Regions from separate parts of the Enterobacter sp. RHBSTW-00994 genome, predicted to be linked through region 2. Evidence: predicted binding sites of a transcription regulator. Region 2 holds the regulator's gene; each other region holds the start of a gene.
What was found. The regulator LexA, encoded in region 2, represses DNA repair genes until DNA is damaged. The targets are predictions, from matches to a motif close to TNCTGTATGTACATACAGNA.
Positions count from the first base shown of each region.

Region 1: rmuC (DNA recombination protein RmuC) is a predicted target of LexA. The motif match lies at 2,790-2,809, and genes of this name have one in related genera.
Region 3: umuD (translesion error-prone DNA polymerase V autoproteolytic subunit) is a predicted target of LexA. The motif match lies at 2,909-2,928, and genes of this name have one in related genera.

Region 1 is NZ_CP056199.1:4,634,362-4,639,343, reverse strand. Features, by position in the region: gene HV346_RS22155 (cysteine hydrolase) at 1-641, opposite strand, end outside; gene HV346_RS22150 (dienelactone hydrolase family protein) at 892-1,695, opposite strand; gene udp (uridine phosphorylase) at 1,951-2,712, shown strand; gene rmuC (DNA recombination protein RmuC) at 2,853-4,310, shown strand; gene ubiE (bifunctional demethylmenaquinone methyltransferase/2-methoxy-6-polyprenyl-1,4-benzoquinol methylase UbiE) at 4,378-4,982, shown strand, end outside.
Region 2 is NZ_CP056199.1:276,036-281,017, forward strand. Features, by position in the region: gene plsB (glycerol-3-phosphate 1-O-acyltransferase PlsB) at 1-1,903, opposite strand, end outside; gene HV346_RS01285 (diacylglycerol kinase) at 2,058-2,426, shown strand; gene lexA (transcriptional repressor LexA) at 2,535-3,143, shown strand; gene dinF (MATE family efflux transporter DinF) at 3,208-4,527, shown strand; gene HV346_RS01300 (CsbD family protein) at 4,675-4,884, shown strand; gene zur (zinc uptake transcriptional repressor Zur) at 4,954-4,982, opposite strand, start outside.
Region 3 is NZ_CP056199.1:2,108,250-2,113,231, reverse strand. Features, by position in the region: gene HV346_RS10160 (methionine synthase) at 1-869, shown strand, start outside; gene umuC (translesion error-prone DNA polymerase V subunit UmuC) at 1,209-2,471, opposite strand; gene umuD (translesion error-prone DNA polymerase V autoproteolytic subunit) at 2,455-2,889, opposite strand; gene HV346_RS10145 (aminopeptidase P family protein) at 3,040-4,428, opposite strand; gene HV346_RS10140 (NagC family transcriptional regulator) at 4,473-4,982, opposite strand, start outside.

The sequences.
Region 1 (4,982 bases), 530 kb from region 2:
TTTGCGTCACTCACCCACCCGAAAATTGCGCCCTGAGCTTTGATCATTTCCAGTGCGTATTTCTGGAATTCCGGGAAGTAGGAGCCCACGCAATCTTCAGGGATGATGCACTCATAGCCGCGGTCATTGGCTTCGCGTACGGTGGTCGTTACACAGACTTCGGTCGTCACGCCACACACAATCAGCGTTTTGATACTGTGGTTTTGTAGAATCAGATGCAGGTCGGTCTGATAAAACGCGCCCTTACCGGGTTTGTCGATGATCGGCTCGCCAGAAATAGGGTAAAGCTCAGGAATGATGTCATGACCTGCTTCGCCACGAACCAGAATACGCCCCATCGGACCTGCTTCACCGATAAAGGTTTTACCGCCGCGCGTAAGCTTGGCCGATGGACAATCACTGAGGTCTGCACGGTGTCCTTCACGTGTATGGATCACCATCAACCCCATGCTGCGCGCTGCTGCCAGAACCTTTTTGCAAGGTTCAATTGCGCTTCGGACTAGCGAGACATCATTACCCAGCGCTTCACCAAAGCCGCCAGCTTCGACAAAGTCGCGCTGCATGTCGATCATAACGAGTGCAGTGGTATTAAGATCAAAAGGTAAAGCAAAAGGTTGAGCGTGAAATGCGGATTGCGTCATGATAAATCTCCTGTTTGAAAATCAACCGTTCCGTTCGTTCTGCTACTGAGTATCCAGGAGAAAAGAGGGGTTAAACAGGAAAAAAGTTTGGCGCATAGCAACGAAAATTTTGCATTCGGACAGGGGGAGGTAAATGACTGTGAAGAGGGTCATAACTTCACGTACAGCAGCAAAAAATTCGATGCTGTACGTTTTTTGAATTAAAAAAATTGTTGAAATAGTGTGAGCAAACACACCTGTTTCAGGGCGGCTACTTTTTAATCCCGTACTGAGCAAACCACGCCAGCATTCTTTGCCAGCCATCTTTTGCCGACTCTTCGTGATAGCTCGCGCGATAGTCCGCGTTAAACGCGTGACCTGCTTCCGGATACACTACGATTTCCGCCTTCGCGTTTGCAGCACGGAGTGCATGGCGCATCGTCTCAATGGTATCAACGGGAATACTGGTATCCTCGCCGCCGTACAAGCCCAGCACAGGGGCGTTTAAATCAATGGCGACATCAACTGGTTGCTTAGGTGAGTTGAGCGTTTTCTCTCCCACCAGTTTCCCGTACCACGCCACGGCTGCTTTAAGCTGTGGATTGTGCGCGGCGTAGAGCCAGCTGATGCGTCCACCCCAGCAGAAACCCGTTACCATCAAACGATGGGGATCGCCGCCATTACGGGCAGCCCAGTTGGCAACATGGTCCAGATCGGCCAACACCTGTGCGTCTGGTACTTTGCTTACCAGATTATTGAACAGCGTCGGGATATCACCGTAATCATTGGGATCGCCCTGGCGGAAATAGAGTTCCGGCGCAACGGCAAGATAACCTTCCTGCGCCAGTCGACGGCACAGATCGCGAATATGTTCGTGGACTCCAAAAATTTCCTGAACCACGATCACGATAGGAAGAGGCCCCTCGGCTGATTTCGGGCGTGCGTGGTAAGCAGGCATATTGTCACCCTGCGAGGGTATAGATGTTTCACCTGCGCTGATGGCATCTTCCGGGGTTGAGATGATTGTTGAAGCATGCGGGGCCGCTGCAGGTGCAAAACGTGTTTTTTCAGTCATGGCATTCTCCGTACCAATGAGTTAACGCAAAGGTAAATATAGACACCAGGGTAACAACTCACAGTGCCCGAAACGGTCTATCTTTTGTGCAACACCTTACGATATAACTTGTTAATGTGATGTAAATCACTATTTTATGGAAATTAACTGCAAGCATTTTCATTCATGGTGATGTCAGTCACGAAATTAAGCCTGGTGCTTCTGTAAAGTACCGTTTTACTTCTTCTGACTAACCGACCCACAGAGGAGCCACCTATGTCTAAGTCTGATGTTTTTCATCTCGGCCTCACTAAAAATGATTTACAAGGGGCCACGCTCGCTATCGTCCCTGGTGACCCTGAGCGTGTGGAAAAGATCGCCGCGCTGATGGATAAGCCGGTTAAGCTGGCATCCCATCGCGAGTTCACCACCTGGCGTGCAGAGCTGGACGGTAAAGCCGTGATCGTATGTTCAACCGGTATTGGCGGCCCATCCACCTCTATCGCAGTGGAAGAGCTGGCACAACTGGGCATTCGCACCTTCCTGCGCATTGGGACGACCGGGGCTATCCAGCCGCACATTAACGTCGGTGACGTACTGGTGACGACGGCATCTGTGCGTCTGGACGGGGCAAGCCTGCACTTTGCACCAATGGAATTCCCGGCTGTTGCTGACTTCGAATGCACAACTGCACTGGTTGATGCAGCGAAAGCGATTGGTGCAACGACCCACATTGGCGTCACCGCCTCTTCTGATACCTTCTACCCAGGCCAGGAGCGTTACGACACCTTCTCTGGCCGTGTGGTGAGCCGTTTCAAAGGCTCAATGGAAGAGTGGCAGTCTATGGGCGTGATGAACTACGAAATGGAATCTGCAACGCTGTTGACGATGTGTGCGAGCCAGGGTCTGCGTGCCGGTATGGTGGCGGGCGTTATCGTCAACCGTACTCAGCAGGAGATCCCGAACGCAGAAACCATGAAACAAACTGAAAGCCATGCAGTGAAAATTGTGGTTGAAGCGGCTCGTCGTCTGATCTAATTCGCATTTCTGAGATAAAAGGCCGACATGTTCGGCCTTTTATTTTTTGCGTAGTGCCTCGCAGGAAAACCCTTTCAAACTGGACGTTTATACAGCACAATTCTATTTTGTGCGGGTAGTACGTTGATGCAGGGGGCATTGTGGATATCTCAATCCTGATTTATGCGGTGATTGCGCTGGTGGGCGTGGGAATAGGCTGGCTGATTTCCAGCTACCAGCACGCGCATCAGAAAGCCGATCAACTGGCAGAGCGTGAAGAGATGGTCGCAGAGTTAAGTGCGACAAAACAACAGCTTGCTCAAAGTTCTCACTGGCGTGATGAGTGCGAATTGCTCAACAATGAACTGCGCAACCTGCGCGATATCAACACCTCGCTGGAAGCCGATCTCCGTGAGGTAACCACCCGCCTTGAATCCACTCAACTGCACGCGGAAGACAAAATCCGCCAGATGATCAACAGTGAACAGCGCCTGAGCGAGCAGTTTGAAAACCTTGCTAACCGTATTTTCGAGCACAGTAACCGCCGCGTTGATGAGCAAAACCGCCAAAGTCTGAATGGCCTTTTGACGCCGCTGCGCGAGCAACTGGACGGTTTTCGTCGCCAGGTTCAGGACAGCTTTGGCCAGGAGGCGCGCGAACGCCACACGCTGGCGCATGAAATTCGTAACCTTCAACAGCTTAATGCTCAGATGGCGCAGGAAGCCGTCAATCTGACGCGTGCGCTTAAGGGTGATAACAAAACTCAGGGGAATTGGGGCGAAGTTGTCCTGACTCGCGTGCTGGAGGCCTCTGGGCTGCGAGAGGGCTATGAGTATGAAACCCAGGTCAGCATAGAAACGGATACGCGCGCGCGGATGCAACCCGATGTCATCGTACGATTACCGCAGGGCAAAGACGTTGTTATTGATGCCAAAATGACGCTGGTCGCCTATGAGCGTTATTTCAATGCCGAGGATGATTTCACGCGTGAGTCAGCGTTGCAGGAGCATATCGCTTCGGTGCGTAACCATATCCGGTTGTTGGGCCGAAAAGACTACCAGCAGTTGCCAGGGCTGCGTTCCCTGGATTATGTCCTGATGTTTATCCCGGTTGAACCCGCCTTCCTGCTGGCGCTCGACCGGCAACCAGAACTCATCACTGAAGCGCTGAAAAACAATATTATGCTGGTCAGCCCCACGACATTACTGGTGGCCCTGAGAACCATTGCCAACCTCTGGCGCTATGAGCACCAAAGCCGTAACGCGCAGCAGATTGCCGATCGTGCCAGTAAGCTGTATGACAAACTGCGTCTGTTTGTTGATGATATGTCTTCTGTTGGGCAAAACCTGGATCGTGCGCAGGACAACTACCGGCAGGCGATGAAAAAACTCTCTTCCGGGCGTGGGAATTTACTGGTGCAAGCAGAAGCATTCCGCAGCCTGGGGGTTGAGGTTAAACGCGAGATTAATCCGGATTTAGTCGAACAGGCGACCGCGCAGGACGAAGAATATCGGCTGCGCGAAGGGAGGGGCGAACAAAATTTAAACAGTGAAGGCAACGGTTTAGAGACAAAAATACCATCGTCTGAACCGAGTGATCGTCTCTTTGGTGGTGGTTGAATCGTAGGGCAAACGCGGCCAATCTGTTACACTTCACGAACATTTTACTGAACAAGCAGGCTCTGAGATGGTTGACGATTCACAAGACACGACGCATTTTGGTTTTCAGACTGTCGCCAAAGCACAGAAAGCTGACATGGTGGCTCACGTATTTCACTCCGTGGCGGCGAAATACGATGTGATGAATGATTTGATGTCATTCGGCATTCATCGCTTGTGGAAACGCTTCACTATCGATTGTAGCGGCGTGCGCCGTGGGCAAACGGTTCTGGATCTGGCTGGCGGTACGGGCGACCTGACGGCGAAATTCTCCCGCCTGGTGGGTGAAACCGGTCGTGTTGTTCTGGCTGATATCAACGACTCCATGTTGAAAATGGGTCGTGAGAAGCTGCGTAACATCGGTGTTGTGGGCAATGTTGAATATGTGCAGGCAAACGCCGAAGCGCTGCCGTTCCCGGACAATACCTTTGATTGCATCACCATCTCTTTTGGCCTGCGTAATGTTACAGACAAAGATAAAGCACTGCGCTCTATGTACCGCGTGCTTAAACCCGGTGGACGTTTGCTGGTGCTTGAATTCTCTAAACCGGTTATCGAGCCACTCAGCAAAGCCTACGATGCTTACTCGTTCCATATTTTGCCGCGCATTGGCGAGCTGGTTGCGAACGATGC
Region 2 (4,982 bases):
GAGAAATGCGACGGTGCTGAGTAATAATGGCCGCCATCAGCGATGGCAGCATCAGCATGTGCGCAATGTTATTACGATAGTACGTCATCAGCACCGCCTGCTCGCGCGGCAGAATGATGATGTCACCGATCGTATCTTTCTCGACTTCGAACTTGTTCATCTGCAACGCGTGATCAAGCAGGGCGCTGGCCGTTGCTGCAGGAACGGTTGAGTCAGGTGAATACGGAACATTACGCATGATGTCCAGATAACAATCGACCTGCTCGGTCAGTTGCTCACGGGTCAGCGAGCGCTGGCGCGAGGCGAGAAGTGCAGTACAACACAGGTTCATGGCGTTAGCCGCACCGGCATTGTTAATACGCACCATCAGATCGGCCGCAATGTTATTTACCGTTGGGGTGAGCCAGGCGGGACGGATGGCTTCGATTGGATCGATAGACTCACGCCACTCTGGTACATGCTGATTCAGGTAGGTCATCAGTGGCATTGGTTCGCCAAAGTTCACATAGCCCTGGCCGAGGTTGCGAAGCTTGCTCAGGCCGCGCAGCATCTGCGGCAGGCTCTCTTTCTCTTTGGTCGCTCCGCGCAGTTCTTTCGCGTAGGTTCCCACTTCCATGACGTGTTCATAGCCAATGTAAATCGGAACCAGTGTGATAGGACGCGTTCCCCCACGCAGCATCGCCTGAATCGTCATCGACAGCGTGCCCGTCTTCGGATCGAGTAGACGCCCGGTACGGGAACGGCCACCCTCAACGAAATATTCAACGGAATAGCCGCGGCTGAACAGCTCGCCCAGATACTCACGGAACACGGTGGAATAGAGTTTGTTGCCCTTGAAGGTACGGCGAATAAAGAACGCACCCAGGCGGCGGAAAATCGGGCCCGCTGGCCAGAAGTTCAGGTTGATACCGGCAGCAATGTGCGGTGGAACCAGCCCCTGGTGATAAAGCACGTAGGAGAGCAGAAGGTAGTCCATGTGGCTGCGGTGGCAGGGCACATAGACAATTTCATGACCGTCGTGAGCCAACTGACGCACACGCTCTGCGTTATGCACGTTGATCCCCTGATAGAGACGGTTCCACGTGAAGCTCAGGATACGATCGGACAGACGAATCATCTCATAGGAGAAGTTCGCAGCGATCTCTTCCATCAGGGCGATGGCATTCTGTTGTGCTTTCTCGTGTGAAATCTTCTTGCTACGGGCTTCGTCTTCAACAGCGCGTGCTATGGCTTTGGAAGCCAGCAACTTGTTGAAAAGGTCCTGACGCGCCGGAAGGCGTGGGCCTACAGCAGCCAGACGTTGACGGGCAAAGTGCATACGCGCAACACGCGCCAGTTTTTGCGCAATGATTTTATCCGTACCGTGTTCGTCCGCCATTCGGCGCAGGGAGACGGAAGGGGAAAAACGCACGAAGCTATCACGGCCTAGCCATGACACCGCAAAGAATTTCTGGATGCCGTTAAGCATACGCAGCGGTGGGTTTTCTTCACCCTTTTCGCGCCCAGGACGACGACCAAACATCACCGACACCGGAACCATCTGAACATCCAGATCGGGGTTGCTGCGGTGCAGGTCGAGGTAATCATGGAACAGCTTGATGGACTCTTCTTTTGGCGTGTAATAGGTAAACACACGCGGTCCGCCGTGGATGAAGACATAGCGTGGCAACAATGTGCCATCAATTTCCAGCGGTTCAAGCGGATCGGGTAAGTCATGCGCCAGACATTGGGCGCGGAGCGTCAGCAAGTCAGCCTTCGAGTTGTAAGGCAAAACATACATAATAGGGCGAGAGGTATCGAGCCCTAATTCCAGCGCGGGTTCTGCTGGGATAGACTTGCTTTTTACCAGGACGCTTAATGGTAAATTAAGTAATTTGTAGTAAATTCGTGGCCAGCCGGACATAAACGATGTAAAGCCTCTGGTTAATAATGCAATTGCTGCGCAAGGATAACAGAAAGCGCGCAAAATTTCTGTTGTTACCCGTCATACTTCAGGCGGCAGTCAAATGGACTGCGGCTATAGTTACTGACGCTATTTCTCATAAAAGGTTCTTTTAATGGCCAATAATACCACTGGGTTAACCCGAATTATCAAAGCAGCTGGCTATTCATGGAAAGGTTTCCGCGCCGCCTGGATCAATGAGGCTGCTTTCCGTCAGGAAGGTATCGCCGCTATTGTCGCGGTGATTATCGCCTGTTTCCTTGATGTTGATGCTATCACCCGCGTTCTTCTTATTGGCTCGGTGCTTTTGGTGATGATAGTGGAAATTCTTAATAGTGCTATTGAAGCTGTGGTGGACCGTATTGGCTCTGATTTTCACGAGCTTTCTGGGCGTGCGAAAGATATGGGTTCCGCAGCGGTATTACTGGCGATTATTACCGCCATGATTACCTGGGGCACGCTTCTTTGGTCACATTTCCGATAAGCCTTCAGGAATAAGTAACTCCCTGGTTTTTTGTGCAGTTTTTGATTCCAAAATCACCTTTGACTGTATATACTCACAGCATAACTGTATATACACCCAGGGGGCGGAATGAAAGCGTTAACGACCAGGCAGCAAGAGGTGTTTGATCTCATCCGGGATCATATCGGCCAGACGGGTATGCCACCCACGCGTGCGGAGATCGCTCAGCGTCTGGGTTTCCGTTCTCCAAATGCTGCCGAAGAGCACCTCAAAGCGCTGGCACGTAAGGGCGTCCTGGAGATTGTTTCCGGTGCTTCACGTGGTATTCGCCTTTTGGTGGAAGAAGAAACCGGTATTCCGCTTGTAGGCCGAGTGGCTGCGGGCGAGCCTCTGTTGGCACAGCAGCATATCGAAGGCCATTACCAGGTTGATCCAGGCATGTTTAAACCAAGCGCTGATTTCCTGCTTCGCGTAAGTGGCATGTCAATGAAAGATATCGGTATTCTTGATGGTGACTTGCTGGCGGTACATAAAACGCAGGATGTGCGTAACGGGCAAGTTGTTGTCGCGCGTATCGATGATGAAGTGACCGTTAAGCGACTGAAAAAACAGGGTAATACCGTTCAGCTTCTGCCAGAAAATAGCGAGTTTTCTCCTATCGAAGTTGACCTTCGCGAGCAAAGTTTCTCTATTGAAGGCCTTGCCGTTGGCGTTATCCGTAACGGTGAATGGCTGTAATCTCTTCCTGACAGGCTGCGGTATCCCCGCAGCCTGACTTATTTTCCTGCCCCGGTATTTTCTCATGTCACTGCTGACTGCTTCAGATAAGGCGCTGTGGCGTCTTGCGTTGCCAATGATCTTTTCGAATATCACCGTTCCGTTATTGGGACTGGTGGACACGGCAGTAATTGGCCATCTGGATTCGCCGGTCTATCTGGGCGGTGTGGCGATTGGCGCGACAGCGACCAGCTTCCTCTTCATGCTGTTGCTTTTTTTGCGGATGAGTACCACGGGTCTTACCGCTCAGGCGTTTGGTGCGAAAGATCCGCTTCGTCTGGCGCGTGCTCTGGTTCAGCCATTGATTCTGGCGCTGGGAGCGGGTGCTGTGATCGTCCTGTTACGTGCTCCGCTAATCGATCTCGCATTGCATATTGTAGGAGGTAGCGAGGCCGTTCTCGAACAGGCTCGTCGCTTTCTTGAGATCCGCTGGCTCAGTGCTCCGGCCTCGCTGGCAAACCTGGTGTTGCTTGGCTGGCTGCTGGGCGTTCAGTACGCGCGTGCCCCCGTGATCCTGCTGGTGGTGGGAAATATCCTCAACATTGTGCTCGACCTGTGGCTGGTGATGGGGCTGCACATGAACGTGCAGGGGGCGGCACTGGCGACTGCCATTGCGGAGTACGGGACGTTCATCATTGGGTTATGGATGGTGTGGCGGGTGCTGAAAATGCGCGGTATCTCTCTGGCGATGCTGAAAGCAGCCTGGCGCGGCAATATCCGTAAACTCCTGGCGCTGAATCGCGACATTATGCTCCGCTCGTTCCTCCTGCAACTCTGTTTTGGTGCGCTCACGGTTTTCGGCGCGCGCCTTGGGCCAGAGATTGTGGCGGTTAATGCAGTACTGATGACGCTGCTGACCTTTACCGCCTATGCACTGGACGGCTTTGCCTATGCCGTTGAAGCCCACTCCGGGCACGCGTACGGTGCGGGGGAAAGCGGTCAGTTGCAGGATGTCTGGCGCGCGGCCTGCCGTCAGGCGGGGCTGGTGGCGCTGATCTTTGCGTTGATCTACGCCTTCCTGGGCGAACATATTGTGGGGCTATTAACGTCATTACCGGCACTGCGCGAACTGGCAGGCCACTACATCATCTGGCAGGTGGTACTACCGATAGTGGGGGTCTGGTGTTATCTGCTGGATGGCATGTTCATCGGTGCGACGCGTGGAGCGGAAATGCGCAACAGTATGGCCGTTGCCGCTGCTGGATTTGCACTGACGTTGCTCACGTTACCGTATCTGGGTAACCACGGGCTATGGCTGGCACTGGCGGTCTTTCTTTCCCTGCGAGGGTTATCACTGGCGGTTATCTGGCATCGCCACTGGCGGAATAACACCTGGTTTTCATAACGCCTTAAAATCTCCTGATGGTAAAAGATTCTGAATAAATTCTTAGATGCCACAGGCTCGACTAAAATTATTATCACGTCCAGCATGAAATGAAGGTTTCGGGCGACCCTTTTCACTATTGAATGACCGAACGATGAGGATGTGATGATGAATAAAGACGAAATCGGCGGCAACTGGAAACAGCTCAAAGGTAAAGCGAAAGAGCAGTGGGGTAAGCTGACTGATGATGATATGACCGTCATCGAAGGTAAACGCGATCAGCTTGTCGGTAAAATTCAGGAGCGTTACGGCTACGCTAAAGAACAGGCAGAGAAAGAAGTGGGTGACTGGGAAAAACGTAACGATTACCGCTGGTAAACAGGTTATACCCGTAAGTACAAGGATGTACTCCCTGTCGGCGGCTTTGAGCCGCCCTTTTCTATGCCGTCAGCGGGGTTTTTTCTTTACCAGAATCG
Region 3 (4,982 bases), 1.8 Mb from region 2:
GCATTGATATTGTCAGTGATGGGGAGCAAACGCGTCAGCACTTTGTCACCACCTTTATTGAGCATCTCAGCGGTGTGGATTTTGAGAATCGCCAGGTGGTCAAAATTCGTAATCGTTATGATGCCAGTGTCCCGACGGTTGTGGGTGACGTTACCCGCCAGAAACCGGTGTTTGTTGAAGATGCTAAATTTTTACGTCAGCTTACCCGCCAGCCGATTAAATGGGCGCTGCCTGGGCCGATGACGATGATCGATACGCTTTATGATAATCACTATAAAAGCCGTGAAAAGCTCGCCTGGGAATTTGCCAAAATTCTCAACCAGGAAGCAAAAGAGTTAGAGGCTGCGGGAGTGGATATCATCCAGTTCGATGAACCTGCCTTTAATGTATTTTTTGACGAGGTGAATGACTGGGGAATCGCGGCTTTAGAAAGAGCAATTGAAGGCCTTAAATGCGAAACCGCAGTACATATTTGCTATGGATATGGCATCAAAGCCAATACTGACTGGAAAAAAACGCTCGGCTCAGAGTGGCGACAATATGAAGAGGCGTTTCCAAAACTGCAGACCTCGAATATCGATATCATCTCCCTGGAATGCCATAACTCACGTGTTCCAATGGACCTGCTCGAACTGATTCGCGGTAAAAAAGTTATGGTCGGGGCGATTGATGTGGCAACCAATACCATCGAGACGCCGGAAGAGGTCGCCGATACGCTACGCAAAGCACTTCAGTTTGTCGATGCCGACAAACTCTATCCATCGACCAACTGCGGCATGGCTCCCCTGCCTCGTCGGGTCTCCACGGGCAAACTGAATGCGTTAAGTGCAGGCGCAGAGATCGTCCGGAAAGAACTTTCGGCAAACTAACGACACCAAAACCCTGTTTTCCACGAACGGATAAATGGGGCTGATTTCCGCGGTTGAATGTCTCCCCCGTCGTGGAGGACAGTATGTCCCTCCACTTCTGCTTTGGCATTCTCCACTGAATTCGGGTTAACTGCGCGCCTACGAACACCAGAATGCTGTCAACCGGTGTACGATAATCTCTGGGGGTGTATCGCCCCCCCCTGTTATTCATTACGCATCCTTTCTCATTTCAGCAATCAAACCCACCCCATTACAGAACAATCATTGATACGTGCATTGGTTATTCACCCATGCCTCCCGGAAGATCAAGTCATACCGGTTTAGCAACGACACCCTCTCTTACTTCGCAACAGGCAGATCGGAAAAACGTGTGGTATAAGACGGGGAAAGCATTTCGCGTTTCATTGCCCAGGATTTTTCAATTCCCTGCCCTGCAAACCACACTTTTCCTTTCCCGGAGACATTGACGCGGTCAAGGGTGGCCATCAGAGCCGCACTGTTGGCGCGGGGCTGGTTGTCGTCAAACAGATTAAGCTGCGCGACACCGTGACTGAAAAAGTCCGCCAGCATCACACCGGCCTTCATATAGCGATGCCCATCGTTCCATATCCCTCCGAGTCCCTCAGTGGCGGCGCGAATAATGTCCCGCGTGTCATTTGTCGGGGTCATCAGTGTTACGGATGCCTGATTCCCGTAATAAATTTCATTTTCAGCATGTGGGCTGGTGCGCATAAATACACTGACGAAGCGGCAAAACTGGTGCTGGGCACGTAACTTTTCCGATGCGCGCTCCGCATAGGCGCAAATGGCCTGGCGCATATCTGCATAGTGCGTAATGCGATGCCCAAAAGAACGGCTACAGATGATCTGTTGCTTCGTCGGCGTAAACTCTTCCAGCGCAAGACAGCACTCACCACGAAGCTCACGCACCGTGCGCTCGAGAACGACGTTAAAATGCTTACGTATGACCCACAATGAACTTTCCGCCAGTTCAAGCGCCGTGGTAATGCCCATCTCGTTTAACTTTTTACTGATTCGCCTGCCCACTCCCCAGACTTCGCTCACCGGCACAACCGCCAGCAGCTTTCGCTGGCGATCTTTATTTGATAGATCGACCACTCCCCCTGTCCTTTGCCATTTCTTGGCCGCAAAATTTGCCAACTTCGCCAGGGTTTTCGTCTGGGCAATCCCCACGCCGACGATGAGCCCGGTATTTTGACGGACCTGGCTACGCATTTTATGCCCAAATTCCGCCAGGGAAATGCAGTTGCTGATACCCGAAACATTCACAAACGCTTCATCTATTGAGTAAATTTCTATCGCCGGGGAGATATCGGCCAGCGTCTGCATAACTCGATGGCTAAGATCGGCATACAGCGTGTAATTGGAACTAAAAAAGTTGATTCTGGACGGATAGGTATTTGCTTTTACCTTAAAAAACGGTTCTCCCATTTTGATGCCGAGTCGCTTTGCTTCTGCTGAAAGCGAAATAATGCAGCCGTCATTGTTAGATACCACCGCAACAGGCTTTCCCTGAAGGTCCGGACGAAAAACCGTCTCACAGGACGCGTAGAAGCTGTTGACATCAACAAGCGCGAACATGTCTGTGTGTCTTCAGTGAATGGGTGACCACGCCGAAGATCTGCAACTCCTCTTCAGACTGAAACGTAATAGGCTGATAATGCCTGTTGTGCGCAAGCAACCTCAGGGTTGGACGAATTTGTAGCTCCTTCACCGTAAATTCACCGGCGACGGAGGCTACAACAATGTCGCCATGCACCGCCGTCAACGACCGATCAACCACCAGCAGATCGCCGTCACCGATCCCAGCCCCGACCATCGAATCGCCACTGACTCTGACAAAATAGGTTGCGCTGGGATGTTTTATTGCCAGCCGATTCAGATCGAGACGATCTTCAACGTAATCCTGTGCCGGGCTGGGAAAGCCGCAGGGCACATGCTCTAAAAAAAGAGGTAACTCAATAAGTTGAGTGGCGTGATACGAAAAGAGGATGCTCATTATTGCCTTGCCTGCGTGATACTGTATATAAACACAGTATTACGCTTTTAGGCTATCCTGCAAGACTCTCCAGGCGCAAAAAACAGAACCCACTGAAATAACGACACATTCAGATAAAGAGAGCCGGATTTCATCCGGCCCGTGGCGGGTTTAACAGGTGAAGGCTTTATTTTTCGCCAGTAAGAAAGGCCGCAAATAGGCCACGGTATTTGACAGTGGGATCACATCGTCGCTCAGCTTTATATTAAGCTCATTATTTATATAGTTTTTTCTGGCTTCAATTCTCGCCCATAACTCAGGCCAAAGGTGTTGTATCTCCTTCTGAAGCGCAGGATCTGCCAACGCGATACTCTCTTCGGCGCTTATGCCGGTGTACCCCGGGACGGATGGAATAATATCGATCTGCAGGATCATTCCGCTTTTCAGGGTTTCCGTAGAGGCGTTATAGACTGGGGATGACATCCACTCTTCGTCTGCGCTGAGATGCCCTGGATTCAGATGCCATCTATATTTTTCTTTCGGCAGAACGGACGAGATCAGGGAGTACATCTCCCCGCCCTTCATCCCAATTTTTATCGTTTCGAGCCAGGTAACAACAGCACCAAAGTAGGGTTTCGCTACGCGTTCAAGATAGTCTTTTTGCGTTTCCGGCAACTCGCTCTCATCAGCAATGACAAAACCAGTCCGGCTGGAAAGCCCGCCTTTAAAACCGGTCGTCATGGAAAGAGGCTGGCCTCGCTGCACCGGTTTATATGTCGGGTAAAGGTTGGCCTTTTCAAAACGTTGCCCGGCAGCGGCAATCGTTACTACCGTATTGTACTGGCCTTCTGCCGTGAGATAGCTGCCCAATTGCGCCTCGCGAATCCCCGGCTCCACGGCATTCATCGCGTTCAGTATGCAGGTTGACGCAAGATTTGCGCCGTACTCATAATGTGCAATCTCATTCGCGTTATTGGTGATCCGGACACCCTTATTTCCGCCAATAAAAAGATGTGCGGCATTTTCCAGGACCGTACTGGCCGAAATACTGTTGCGAATGGCGTCGACAATAAACCAGGGTAAATCGAAAAGTTGCTTATTGTCAGCCAGAGATGAAGTAAACATTTTCCAGCCGACTAATCCAATGCGGGACATGGCACTCAACCCAATTTCATCGAACAGCACACTCAGGGGTTTATCGTTTTCCATCGGCTGGTTAGGCAGCGAGAATAGCGGGCTGTGCTTAAGCGTGACCGGCAGGCGGGAATATGTCGCCATCTTCAGATTTTCATTGCCGAGGATCACGGTCGCGTCACCGTTTTTCTCCAGCACCAGCAACCCCTCTTCAAAGCGGGGAATAAACCCCGTCAGGTACTCAAAGTTGCTGCCGTGTTCTTTGTCGGCATACACAATAATGGCGTCAAAATCCTCAGCATCCATTCGTTTCAGGACATTGTTCTTACGTTCCTGCATCGTTGCGTCGGTAAGCGGGACAGGTGCAACGCCCGGAAACGCCGGTGGCGCAGCCGTAACCTGTAAATGAAGTGCGCTAAAATCCATGTTATTGACCTCAAATTCTGATGTAAGCCCGTCGTGGAAAGGCATCAAACCAATTGCTCAGTGATACTGTCTGAACTGAGCTGGACCAGCCCTTTCACGCCATAGTGATATCCCGTTTTATCATGCCGGAGACGAATTTCGCGAATATGCTGATTAGGGTTGTTATCCAGCATATCCTGAACACGCGGCAGGACTTCTTCACCGTAATCTTCAAACAATTCACCAGTGGCAATCGCCAGCTTGATGTTATGAATGGGCGCAGTGCAACAAATGGCGAAGTAGAGTGCTTTCGCTGTGGTCAGCACCGTCTCTGCTTTGTTCTCTTCAATGACATTAAAGGCGTGTTCTATGCCGCCTTCATACGGTAAATGTACGATTTCCGGATAAAAACCGTTCTCACCCAACCCTGGTACACCGTTTGTGCAGTAGCCATATCCCAGGCTGCCAAAGCCTGGCATAAAGGCCACATACGATAATCCCGGCGATCGCTTTGCCAGCAGGTAGTTGGTGCAATGAGCAATGTTATAAATTCGGGTGGTGATCCCGACATGCTC